DNA from 3 places in the Allobosea sp. 685 genome. Region 3 is predicted to be linked to each of the others. Evidence: riboswitches for the same ligand, from Rfam matches in the RefSeq annotation. Region 3 holds a riboswitch; each other region holds the start of a gene.
The links. A riboswitch is a leader RNA that binds a small molecule or an ion and turns the genes downstream of it on or off. The one in region 3 is predicted to bind thiamine pyrophosphate.
Positions count from the first base shown of each region.

Region 1: linked by a shared signal. The riboswitch ahead of RMR04_RS16325 (LuxE/PaaK family acyltransferase) and the one ahead of thiO (glycine oxidase ThiO) in region 3 are both predicted to bind thiamine pyrophosphate.
Region 2: linked by a shared signal. The riboswitch ahead of thiC (phosphomethylpyrimidine synthase ThiC) and the one ahead of thiO (glycine oxidase ThiO) in region 3 are both predicted to bind thiamine pyrophosphate.

Region 1 covers NZ_CP134779.1:3,186,818-3,191,145, forward strand. The annotation lists gene RMR04_RS16320 (acyl-CoA reductase) at 1-626, opposite strand, end outside; gene RMR04_RS16325 (LuxE/PaaK family acyltransferase) at 631-1,734, opposite strand; TPP riboswitch at 1,831-1,957, opposite strand; gene RMR04_RS16330 (DMT family transporter) at 2,028-2,945, opposite strand; gene RMR04_RS16335 (aspartate/ornithine carbamoyltransferase family protein) at 2,933-3,940, opposite strand; gene RMR04_RS16340 (putative bifunctional diguanylate cyclase/phosphodiesterase) at 3,984-4,328, opposite strand, start outside.
Region 2 covers NZ_CP134779.1:5,426,607-5,430,934, reverse strand. The annotation lists gene thiC (phosphomethylpyrimidine synthase ThiC) at 1-1,890, opposite strand, end outside; TPP riboswitch at 1,969-2,073, opposite strand; gene RMR04_RS26610 (hypothetical protein) at 2,152-2,352, opposite strand; gene RMR04_RS26605 (OmpA family protein) at 2,571-3,473, opposite strand; gene RMR04_RS26600 (hypothetical protein) at 3,485-3,613, opposite strand.
Region 3 covers NZ_CP134779.1:1,957,963-1,962,290, reverse strand. The annotation lists gene RMR04_RS10615 (thiazole synthase) at 1-284, opposite strand, end outside; gene thiS (sulfur carrier protein ThiS) at 286-498, opposite strand; gene thiO (glycine oxidase ThiO) at 495-1,679, opposite strand; TPP riboswitch at 1,739-1,870, opposite strand; gene RMR04_RS10600 (hypothetical protein) at 1,965-2,144, shown strand; gene RMR04_RS10595 (hypothetical protein) at 2,724-3,236, shown strand; gene glyA (serine hydroxymethyltransferase) at 3,320-4,328, opposite strand, start outside.

The sequences.
Region 1 (4,328 bases), 1.2 Mb from region 3:
GCGAGGCATTCGCCCAGGCGCGGATCGATCTCGGCCAGGATGCGGGCGAACCAGCCCGCCAGCAGCGGCTCGGCGGTGGCGACCTTGCCGATGCTCCCGGCCTTGACCAGCAGGCCCGATATCAGGCTCCAGAGCGGCAGGCCTGGAACATTGCCGGCCCAGACATGCAGCAAGAGGTCCGGCCCGAACGCCTTGGCGAAACCGCCCTTCGGCCTGGGCTGGAAATCGTCGAGGATCTGCGGATCGGCGAAATCCTCAGTCAGGAAGCGCTTGAGCTGCGGCTGCCGGAAGATCTTCAGATAGCCGGTCAGGCCGAGCCGGATCATCTCGGGATCATAGCCCGTCACGATTGGCAGCAGTCTTTCGGCCTTTTGTCGCCAGGGATCGTTTCGGTCGAGCAATCGCGCGATCGCCTGGTCGATGATCGCTGTGATCTCGGCGATGCGCAGGGTCTTGAGATAGGCGCGGGCATTGTTGCGCACGCGCGCAGCCAGGGCTGTGGCTTGCGCTTCGCTGAGCATGGGCACGCGGATCTCCGCCGCCTCGCCCCAAGCGCTGAAGTGAAGCGTCTTCCACTCCACCTCGCCGGCTGGCAAGCTAGGCAGATGCCCCGCGAACTCGGTCATCACCTCAGCCACGAGCCGCTTTCAGGAATTCCTCGACCGCCACGGAGCAGCCCTTGGAATCGGCGCCATCGACGCGGCCCAACAAACGGAAGCCGCCCGGGACGACGATGCCGGCATCCTCGGTCAGGATCGCCGAGACCGAGTTGAAATGGGCGAGATCGTGATGGACCAGCACGCCGGTCGCGCCTGCGGGCACATCCTGACCCGTCAGCGGGTTCACCACTCGGCTGCGGATCCAGTGCGGGCCCGACTTTACCGGCGGGCAGGTCTCATTGCCCCAATCGTAAAATTGGGTACTGAGCTCGGTCATGCCGTACATGTTGATGCAGCGCTCCCGGGGCACGCCGAGCGCAGCCGACAGAGCGTCGTAGAACTCGTCCGCCGCCAATTCGCGCGACTGCCCCTTGAAACCGCCGGTGTCGAGGATGCGGCTGCCCGGCGGCAGCGCAAAGCGCCGGCCCTGCCGCTGCAATTCGTCGAGCAGATGCACGAAGCTGTAGCTGGCGCCCAACAAGGCGTAAGGCTCATCGCCAGCCTCGGCTCGCGCCAGCGCCGCGAGCAGGCGCGTCGTGGCGAGGCCCGCCCCGTCGATGAAGCCTTCGCTGTCGGGCGCCCCGAACTCCCGCCGCGCCAAGGCAAGGTAATGCGCGAGCGAGGAATTCGGCATCGCCTGCTCGTCGGGGAACAGAATGCCCATGCCGATCCGGTCCGGCCCCTGCATCCTGTTCTGCCCCTGCATGAAGCGCTGCCGGAAATTCAGGATCATCGAACGGTCATAGACGGCCAGCGTCGGGTGATAGCTGCGTCCCCGCTGCCCGCCACGGGTCGTACCGCTCGTCATGAAGACGTGCTCGATCCCCTCCGTGGGGCGGCAGCTCAGCGTCAGATCCTTGAAAGCGTCGATCGGAACGGCGGGAATGTCGCGCCAGCTCCGGACGGAAAGCGGCGTCCGGCCTCTCGCCGCGGCGAAGCGGCGATAGGGCTGATTGTTTTCGAACTGGTAGGCGAAGATGCGCAGCGCCAGCCGGTCGAAATCCTCGTCCGCCGCGTCTTCCCTGTCGAAGAACTCCAGCAGGGTCGCAATGATCTGCGCTTCCGTCACGTCCATGCACACCTTCCCAGACATCAAGGCGCAATCCGGCAGGTTTCCGGTCTGCGACCCGCTGTCCGGCCAATGGCGCGAGCATGGAAAAGGGGCGGCTTGCCACCCTATGTCCCGCATCCCTACGCCGGTATGAGCCGGATCAGGTTCGGAGGGTCACCGCGTTGCTCGAAACGGGTTCGAGCCGGCGGAATCTCAGCCTCCTAGCGAGGCCCCCCTGGGAACGGGCGCACCATGACGGCGGCAGCGCGGCCATGTCAAGAATGCGACATGCCGATGGCTCGCTATCGCGGCTGACTTCAGCTCTCTTGGCTTTGAGCACGCGGCTGCGGCAAGCTGGTAATGATCGCTCCCGCCACGACGAGCAATCCAGGCAAAACGATGCTCTCGCTCAGCATCTCCTTGAAGACGACATAGCCGATGAGCGTCAGGAACGGCACGCGCAGCGTGTCGGCGGCACAGAGTTGCAGTGCAGAGCCATAACGCGACGCATTCGCCAGCGCCGTCTGCGTGACGAAACCGGCAAGCATGAGCACGCAAACCGCCGCGGAAACCCCGAGCACGTCCTCAAGATCGAAGTCGCGCGGCTGAGCCGCTCCCCCCATGTCGAGGCCGATCAAGAGCGCGCACAGATAAACCGGAAGCTGCACGGCATGCATGACGAACACGATCAGGACAACGCTCTTGCTCTCGGCCAGTCGGGCCAGCATCAAATTCGTGATCGTCAGCAGGGCGACCGCCGCGACCGGGATCAGCAGGCGCGCATCATGCGAGACGCCCTGCGAGAACAGCAGATAGGCGCTGCCAACGGCGATGAGCGACAATCCCAGGCAGGCGACGGGCCCGGGGATCAAACCCGCCACGACGAGGCCCAGCAGCGCCGCAAAGAGTGGCCCCGAGAACTCGATCGTCGCGATGAAGCCCAGGGGAAGATTGGCCAGGCTCCAGATCAACGCCAAGGACCCGATCAGATGAATCAGGCTGCGCTGGACATGATAGCCGAACTGCATCCCCGACAATTGGCGCAGGGCTGCCTTGCTCCTGAAGACGAAAAATCCGGCAAGGATGAGCGAGCCGGCGGAGCGGATCGCCGCGATCTCGACGATGCGGAAGGAGTGCGACAGATAGCGAATGGCTATCGCCACCGCGATATAGGCCAGGAAATAGGCCAGCATCCAAACCGAGAATACGATGAAACGGCGCTTCAACCAGTCCATGGAATACCCAGAAGCATTCGCTCCAGAATGGCCATCCTCACCGGCAAGGATAATTTGACCTGTCGAAAATAGCCCGCATTCGGCAGCGCGTCGCATGACACGTCGAGCTCGGAGAAACGCGGCAGGGGGTTCAGGATCAGGATGTCCGATTTCGCATCGAGGATCTTCTTGGCGGTCAGCGTGAAGGGTTCCGTCTCGATTTCCTTGTCGATAGCCTCGCTGCCCAGAGACGCATGCGCGAAGCGGCTCATGTCCTGCATCTGAATGATCAGGACGTCATGGTCCAGGGTCTCCCTGACGTCATGAACGAAGGAGACCTTGCAGCCCAGGCTCGCCAGCAACGCGATGGCTTCGCGCATGGGCGGATTGATCGGCACGCCCGGCAGGGAGCAAAGCGTGAAGCGCCGGGGCGGCGAGAGGCGCAGCATTTTCACGAAGGACAGGGCAAAGCGCGCACGCGTATCGCTCGACAGGGCAATCGACAGGTCTTTGACGTCCCCGCGCAGTTTGCGGATAGCGAAGAGATCGATCAAAGCCTGGGTCGGGTGCTCGTCGGCGCCGTTGCCGGCATTGATGACCGGCAGATAGCTCAACCGCCCGGTCTGATATGGCAGGCTCTCGGTATGCGAGCGCACCACGATCAGGTCGCTATAAGCCTCCACGGTGCGGATATGATCGTCGAGCGTTTCGCCTGTCGCGCTGCCCATCCGGCTGCGGTCGGTATCGTAGACGTCGAGCGATTGATGACCCAGGCGCAAGGCCGCGGCCTGAAAGCCCAGCCGCGTCCGTGTGCTGCGCTGGTCGAACAGGGTCGCGATCACCTTTGGCCGCCGCCTTATGAGATGAAGCCGGGCCGGCTGGTCGCCAGGCGCATCCTCTTCATTCTCTTCCGCCAGGAAGCGCTCGGCGCGCGCGAAGATATCGTCGAGATCGTCGCGCGACACGGAATCGGCGCCAAGCAGGTCCTTGCCGCTTGGATAGTTCGGCCTCTGCATGGCGCCTCGCTCCCGTTCCGGCTCTCTTACCGCGGGGACGCGCTCAAGCAACTTCCGGCCGCTTCCTCACGGCAACCGCAGCGGGCGCCGTGAGGTTCCCGACAAGGCTCATCCTGTCGGAGGCCACGCGATCCTTGATGATCGCGAGCAAAGCCTCGTCGGACATCGGTTTCGCGAGGATGTATCCTTGTATCCCATGCAAGCTGAAACCGCGCATCACGGCAAGCTGCGCTGCCGTTTCGATGCCTTCGACGATGATCGACAGCCCAAGCTTATGAGCCAGATCGGTGATCGCGGTCATCAGCGCGTTCACTTTGACCGACGAATCGATCTCATGGCTGAAGCTCTTGTCGATCTTGATGATGTCGATCGGCAGTTTGGCCAGATA
Region 2 (4,328 bases), 3.1 Mb from region 3:
ATTGCCGCCCTTCGAGAGAAATTCCTGGGATTTCGCGGCCATGCCCGCATGCCTTTCCGTTTCGATCTGCGCCGCCGCCTGGTCAAGTGCGATGCGCTCGTTCTCGCCCATGGCGAGGACCTCGGCGCGCAGATCCTGCGTGATTTTCATCGAGCAGAACTTTGGCCCGCACATCGAACAGAAGTGCGCAACCTTGTGCACGTCCTTCGGCAAGGTTTCGTCGTGATAGGCGCGGGCGGTGTCGGGGTCGAGTGCCAGGTTGAACTGGTCTTCCCAGCGGAAGTCGAAGCGTGCGCGGCTGACCGCATCGTCGCGGAGCTTGGCCGCCGGATGACCCTTGGCGAGATCGGCGGCATGGGCCGCGATCCGGTAGGTGATGACGCCGGTCTTGACGTCGTCGCGGTTGGGCAGGCCGAGATGCTCCTTGGGCGTGACATAGCAGAGCATGGCGCAGCCGAACCAGCCGATCATCGCAGCCCCGATCCCTGAGGTGATGTGGTCGTAGCCCGGCGCGATGTCGGTGGTCAGCGGTCCAAGCGTGTAGAAGGGCGCCTCGCCGCATTCGCGCAATTGCTTGTCCATATTCTCCTTGATCTTGTGCATCGGCACATGGCCGGGGCCCTCGATCATCACCTGGCAGCCCTTGTCCCAGGCGACCTTGGTGAGCTCGCCCAGCGTCTCAAGCTCGGCGAACTGGGCACGGTCATTGGCGTCAGCGATCGAGCCCGGACGCAAGCCGTCGCCGAGTGAGAACGAGACGTCATAGCGGCGCATGATCTCGCAGATCTCGTCGAAACGCTCGTAGAGGAAGCTTTCCTTATGATGCGCCAGGCACCAGCGTGCCATGATCGAACCGCCGCGCGAGACGATGCCGGTCACCCTGGACGCTGTCAGCGGCACATAGGGCAGCCTGACGCCGGCATGGATGGTGAAGTAGTCGACGCCCTGCTCGGCTTGCTCGATCAGCGTGTCCTTGAACACCTCCCAGTCGAGCTTGACCGGGTCGCCGCCGACCTTCTCCAGCGCCTGGTAGATCGGTACGGTGCCGATCGGGACAGGCGAGTTGCGCAGGATCCAGGAGCGGATGTTGTGGATGTTGCGCCCGGTCGACAGGTCCATGACCGTGTCGGCGCCCCAGCGGATCGCCCAGACCAGCTTCTCGACCTCTTCGGCGGCGCCGGAGGTGACGGCGGAATTGCCGATATTGGCGTTGATCTTGACCAGGAAGTTGCGGCCGATCGCCATCGGCTCGAGTTCCGGGTGGTTGATGTTGGCGGGAATAATGGCGCGGCCGCGCGCGATCTCGCTGCGCACGAATTCCGCCGTGACGAATTCCGGCACGCTGGCGCCAAAGCTCTCGCCATCGGCATGGCGCTCACGGGCGCCTTCGAGCATGGCGGCGCGGCCAAGGTTTTCGCGATGCGCGACATAGATCATCTCGGGAGTGATGATCCCGGCGCGGGCGAACTCGAACTGCGTCGCCATCTGGCCGGGCTTGGCCGTCAGCACCGATCGCTCAGCCGGGCAGGCCGGCACCAGGTTCTCGGGCGAGATGTTGCCATTGTCGGCGGCGGTGACCTCGCGGCCGGCAATGGCGTCGAAATCGCGCGCGTCAAGCCAGGCGCGGCGTGGCTGCGGCAGGCCCTGGTTCAGGTCGATCCTGGCATCGGTCTCGGTGAAGGGCCCCGACGGGTCGTAGATGCGCACCGGTGGCTCTGCGTCGGTCGTCAGCACGACTTCGCGGAACGGCACCCGGATCGACGCGTCCTCCGGCGTCGGCACATAGATCTTGCGCGAACCGATGATCGGGCCGGTGGTGACGCCGGTCGGTGCACCAAACTTGGGCGCGGTCTTGATGCTGTTCTTGGCGGGCTTGGTGTGGGCATTCATGGGGGATCTCCTCCTTGGTCCAAGGTTCAGGAGATCCGGCGTCGAAGCGGTCTAGCGCTGTGATGCGGATGCGGGTCGTCTCGCGCCGCGTTCCAGTCCCTCCGCCGGTATGACCCGGATCAGGTTCGATGGGTTCGGCCTGGACGGCCATCTCAGCTCTTGCGAGCACCCCTCGGAACGGCTGGGAAGTTAGGCGTGATAGCGCCGGTGCGCAACCGGCAAAACACCGGGAGCACCCCGCAGGGCGGGCATGGCGCCGGTTCAGGCGGTGATGTCGACGGTTTGGCCCTGTCCGGCCGGGAGGGCGGCCTTCGCCTGCGCCGCGCCCTGTTGCAGCAGGTCGGCCACGGCCTGTTCGGCATCGGCCTGTTGCTTGACGATTTCGGTCTGGATCGTCTGGCGCGTGGCGGCCGCCTGGCTCGCGGCGAGGCTTTGCGCGATGGCAATCGATGAATCGCTCATGACCGGTCTCCTCTCAGCTAGGGCTAGAGCCTTGCGCGAAAAAGTGGGTACCGGTTTTTCGCAAGAGCAATGCTCTCAACTCTAGGAATAGATCACGTTGCATGCGGACGAAGTCGTCCGGATGCAACGTGATCTAGACCAGAGACCTTGCCGCTTCATGAAAGCGATGCGGCGAAAGCGAACCGGTGCGGCAGCGAGCCGCCGCGCCGGCATAGTCTTCAGCGCCCGGCCAGCAGCGGCGTGATCCGTCGCAGCGTCACGCGCCGGTTCTCGCGCGAGGGCTCCTGCGTCGCGACCTTGAGATATTGCTCGCCATAGCCCTGGGTCGTCAGGTTCTCGGCGGGCACGCCGAAGTCGCGGGTCAGGATTTCCGCGACCGATTGAGCGCGGCGGTCCGACAAGGACAGGTTGTCGATGTCGGAGCCGACGGCGTCGGTATGCCCCTCGACCAGGAAGACCTCGTTGGGCGAGCCCTGCAGCCCCTGCCGGATCGACTGGGCGATGGTGGCGAGCCGCTGCGCCTGGTCCGGCGCGATGGCCCAGGAGCCTGTTTCGAAGGTCACCGTATCGATGTCGACGCTGCGCATCCGCGCCCGCAGATCGGGCGAATAGCGCACCTCGTCGAGCGTGTAGCGGCGCGGGATCGCGGCGATAGGCGGGGCCATGATCGTCTCGTAGATCAAACGCTCATCGGCTCGCTCGGCATCGACGATATAGCGCTCGCGCGGCATCGGCAGCGGTGGCGGCGGCAGCACGACGATCTCGTCCGAGAAGCGGTCATTGGGCCGATCGCGGCGGGTGTTGTCGATGATCACGTACTCCTCACCGTTGCGGTCGAGCCGCGTGCGGCGGATCAGGCGGCCATCCTGGTCGGTGATGGTGACGATGCGCGTGCCGTCGGGCCGCTCGAAGACGTTGCGGTTCTCGTCGCCCAGGCGCTCGGTTCGACCCTGAAAACCGAGATCGCGGAAGGCCTGCGTCTCGTCGCGGCGGATGATCACGCGGTCGTCGTCGCGAATGATCGTGCGGCCGGGTTCGCGGATGATCGTGACGTCGCCGTCGCGCCGTTCCTCGCGTCGGCTGCGGACATCGTCGAAGCGCTCCGCTCCTTGCGTCGCCATGATGCCGCCGATCACACCGGCGCCAAGGCCGATCGCGGCGGCGCCGCCAAGCCCGATGCCGCCACGCCGGCCTTGCCGGTCAGGCGCGGGCGGTTGGCCGGGACCGCCAGTGGGCGGCTGGCCTGCTGGCGGAGGTGCAAGAGTCTGTCCGGGCTGGGTCTGTCCGGGCTGCGGCTGGGCGGAAGGCGGCGGGGAAGCTCCCGGGCCGCGCCCGCCTGGTGCGGGAGCCGCCGGGGCTGCAGCTGGCGGAGGCGCAGGAGTCTGTCCGGGCAACGTCTGTCCGGGCTGGGGCTGCGCCGGCGCAGGCTGGGCGGCAGGTGGCGGCAGGGGAGTTCCCGGACCGCGCCCGCCTGGAGCCGGTGCCGCTGGAGCGGCCGCGGGTGGAGGCGCCACGGTCTGTCCGGGCTGCGGCTGGGGGGAGGATGGCGGAGGAGCGCCCGGGCCGCGTCCGCCTGGGGTGGGGGCCGCCGGAGCCGCCGCAGGTGGAGGTACGGGTGTCGGCTGGGTCACCGGCGCCTGGCCCGGGGCTGCGGCGGGAGGAGCGCGGAACTGCCCTGGCGGCGGCGCAGGGCGCGGTGCGGTTGGGGCTGCGGGCAAGCCTGGTGCGGAGGGCGCTGCGGCCGGCGGAACAGGGGCCGGACGCGGCGCGGTCGGAGCTGCCGGCGCGACAGGGGCAGGCGTCGGACGGGCGGCCGGTGGCTGGCCGGGCAGGGGCTCGGGCCGCGCTGCCGGCTGGCGGCCGGGTTCGCCCGGGGCGGGAGCCATGATCGGCGGGACGGGGCGCGGCATCGATGGCTCGCGGGGCGGCTCGGCGCGCGGAGCGGGTGCGGGTGGAACGGGCCGTGCCGCAGGCGG
Region 3 (4,328 bases):
GTCCCAAGCGCCTCGCGAGCGAGCTCCGCCGTCAGGATGGCGTCGCGCGCCGTCTCGCAGCCGGCGGTGTTGGGCAGGAAGCGGTAGCCGGACAAGAGCTGCGCCGTATCGGAGCCATGGCCCGCCAGCGAGATCCGGCGCAGCGACAGGGTCACGATCTCCGCGCCGCTGGCGGCGACCGCTTCCACCATGATGCGCTGGTTCGGATAGCCGGCCGTCCCGATCAGCAGGCGGGAGGCAAGCGGGGTTCCGGCGATCGTGAAACTCTGTTCCGCGACACTCATCTCAACCTCCTTGAAAGGCGCGAATGATTTCGACGCGGTCACCAGACGCCAGACGCGTGACCTGCCATTGCGACTGCTTCACAACCATCCCGTTCAGCGCGATGGCGAAGCCCTGGGGGCCCGGCAGATCGAGCTCGGCCGTACGCTCCCGCCATAGCGCCAGCAGATCCTCGGCCGCGCTGTCGTGATCGCGTCCATTGACGATGAGCTTCATGCCACTGCCTCCTGTGCTGCAAAGCGCTCCGGCCCAAAGGATGAGGCCGGCCCTGTAATCCGCCCCTCGGTGGCGAGTTGCGTGATCGCCACAGCGGTGACGGGGGCCAGCAGATAGCCGTTGCGATGATGTCCGGTGGCGAGGAGCAGGCCTGGAATCCGGGTCTCGCCGAGAATCGGCGCGTCATCGGCAGTGGTGGGACGGAAGCCCGACCAGATCGCCGCGATCGGCAGGTCCTCGATGCCGGGCAGGACGCGCCGCGCGCCTTCGAGCAGCGCATAGACGCCGCCGGCGGTCACGGCATCGTCGAAGCCGCACTCCTCCATGGTCGCGCCGACGATCAGCGTGCCGTCACTCTTGGGCGCGAGATGGACCTGGTCGGTCCAGACCATGCGCGAGAGAACCGGCCGGTGCGACGGGCATGTCAGCGCCAGCGACTGCCCCTTGAGCGGCCGCAATGGCAGGGAGAGCCCCCCAATCTCGGTCCAGGCTCCACCGGCCGCGACGACGATTCCGGCCTTCACCGCCCCCCGCGGCGTCGTGACGCCCACGGCGCGCCCGGCTTGCAGCCAGGGCGTTGCCGCCAGGCCTTCGAGCAGGATGCCGCCGCGTTCGATGAAGGCCTGCCGCAGGGCCGCTATCACCCTGGCCGGGTCGACCTGATGATCATCGGGACAATGGATGCCGGCCACGACGGAAGGCCGCAGGCCGGGCTCAAAGCCTCGGCACGCAGCCCCATCCAGCCACTGCGTCGCGAGCCCGGCCTGCCGCTGCATCTCGTGGCGGAAGCGCAGCCGCGCCACCTCGTCGCGCGTCGTGGCGACGAGGAGCACGCCATCCCTGCGATAGTCGATATCGAACCCGCCATCGGCCGATAATTCGGCAGCAAAGCCGGGCCAGAGGCGCTGGCTCTCCAGGGCGAGCGCGACATGCTCCTCGCCGCCGGGCTCGAACTCGGCGGCCGCCGCCAGCATCCCGGTGGCGGCGAGGCTCGCCCCTTGGCCGACCGTGCCACGCTCGAAGAGGGCGACCCGCAGGCCGGCGCGCAGAAGCCGCCAGCCGGTCATCAGGCCGATCACCCCGCCGCCGATGATGGCGACATCCGTCAAAGCCGGCGGTGCCGGAGCATCGGGCGGGCCGGCCTGTTGGCGGCGCAAACTCGTGTCGGGCGGGCCTCTCATCGCAAACTCCTCGCCGCGACGGGGGGCGAGGATATCTGCGGCCTTGCGGGCCGCCGGCTTTAAGCCGGGAAATCCATCCCTCCGCCGGTATGAACCGGATCAGGTTCGAAGGATTTCCGCGCGCTTGTCCGGGTTGCCCCGGTCTGCCAGCGGTGTCTCAGCCCCTTGCCGGGGATCTCCCTGGAATGACGAGACTGTGAAAGCTCGGCGGCCGATGGTCAAGTGGGCCCGAGCGCAGCCAAGCTCCCTGCCCCTCAGCGCATGAAATGCAGCTCTCGGAAGGCCGTGACGTCCTTCGCAATCGCGTCTGCCGGCCGCAAGCCGTTCGAGCCCTTACTCGACGCCAGCAAGATCGCGATAGAGGCTCCCGATCGCGGCCGCATCGTCAAGTCCTCCTCCTTCAACAGCCCCGGCGAGACCGCGCGGCTGGTGCGCGACGACGCGGGCCACTTCGAGTCGGTCTGACTCAGCGGAGCGCATGTCGTCTCGGAAGGCTCACTGAAGGCAGAGATGGCCGGCCGGCACGGAGAACGAGGATGATGCTTAAGCGCAAATTTCGCCCGAAAAGGGAGCGATTATTAGGGAGTGGACATCTATCTGGAGGTGGCTCGCATTTTTATACGACGGTAACGCAACTGTCGAAACTCGTCAGATAGGCCGTGCGATCTAAGATCGCATGTAAAACGAGGAGCAATGGTGTCTACAAATTCGATCGATACTCATTCGACCGCAATTGGCTATAGACAGTCGATGTCGTGTCGAAATCGCGCCTTTCTACTGGCGATCGTCGCGTTCACCATATCGATGTGTTTTCCTAAATCGTCGATCGCGCAGACAAAAGATACAATTGAGAATTTTATTTGTAGTGACAATCAACCGAAACCTGACGAAATTGAACGAGTAATAAATCAATCCTCGACAGACTACAGAGTTTTGAGGAAATATGGTGAGAATGAATACAAAATACCATGGCAATATACGAGAGACGTTATATCTCGCGTCAATTGCCCTCCCGATTCAACAGGATTTTTGTTGATTTATTGGATGCCAAATCTGGACCCATCACATCCAGGAATTTACATCGACTGGCCGAGAATCGATAAATTTCGTCGCCGAGAGCCAGGCCGGCCAGAAGGAGGTTCGGACGAGTATCTGGTCCGTGTCAACGTCGGCGACATCTCGATAACGCGAGAGCAGCTCATTCAAAACATAAAAAGAGACGAAAAAAGATTCAATACTTCTGCAATTTTCGATACAGCAACTGGATTGCATCGCTTTCCAGAGGAGAGCAATCAAAAAGAAGAAAACGATTCAGAGCAATGGTTTTTGATCGAAGAAAACAAAATGATATACATGTATTGCAATAAACCAACGGTCAAACCAAAATATACGATATCGTCACATCTTATTTATGGATGCGATCTTAAAATTGATCTACCTGAAAAGAAACTCTCATTCACGATCAATTTTTTACGCGAAAGAATCACCAATACGATGCCAATTTATCACGCAACGCTAGAGCTTCTCGCCCGGTGGGCGGTTAAGGAAACAAAATAAAATAGGCGCCCACAACACCGATACTAGAATAGAGCAGAATCATGAGCACTTCTATTCGAGACGGAACGGAAGCCTCCGCCTCCTCACCGCATGAAGTGCAACTCGCGGAAGCGCCCACGGAACGCCGTCACATCCCTGGCCACGGCCTCGGCTGGCCGCGAACCGTTCAGCCCCTCGGCGATATAGCCGGCGAGTTCCGGCATGTCGGCGGGCGTCATGCCGAAGCGCACGATCTCGGGCGTGCCGAGCCTGAGCCCGTTCACGTCGCCTGCGACCTCCGGCAGGGGCAAGCCGATGCCGCAGCTCAGGATGTTGATGGCGCGCAAAGTCTTGGCCGCCGCCTGGCCGCCGCCATAGCCGTGAGCCTCGATGGCGAATTGATGCGAGGTCGTCAGGCCGCGATCGCGCGCGAAAACCGGCACCTGCCGCTCGACCAGCGCCTCGCCCAGCGCCTTCGCCGTCTCAGCCATCATCTGCGCGTAAGCACGGCCATGCGCCTTCCAGTCGAGCAGGGTGATCGCCAGCGAGGCCGATTTCGCCGCATCGAAATTCGCGGTCAGGCCGGGATAGGCAATCGCGTCGAGGCGTTTGGCGATCTCGGCGTCGTTGGTGACGATCAGGCCAGAGGGCGGCCCGCCCAGGCTCTTATAGGTGCTCATCGTCATCAGATGAGCACCCTCCTCCAGCGGCTGCTGCCAGCCATGGCCGGCGATCATGCCCGACATATGCGCGGCGTCGAACAGCACGATCGCGCCGATTTCGTCGGCAATGGCGCGGATCTCGCGGATCGGATGGGCGAAGAGGTTGAGGCTGCCGCCGATCGAGATCAGCTTGGGCTTCAACCGCAAGGCATCCTCGCGCAGGCGCGCAAGGTCGACGGTGTAGTTCACCGGATCGACCGGAGCGGGATGGGTAACGATGCCGTAGAGGCCGGCCGCGCCCGCGCCATGATGGGTGACATGGCCGCCGATCGCGCCCGGCGGCGCGATGATGCAATCGCCGGGCTTGGCCGCGACCATGAAGGCATAGAGATTGGCGATGGCGCCCGAGGGCACGCGGATCTCGGCGTATGTCGCGCCAAAGACCTCGGCG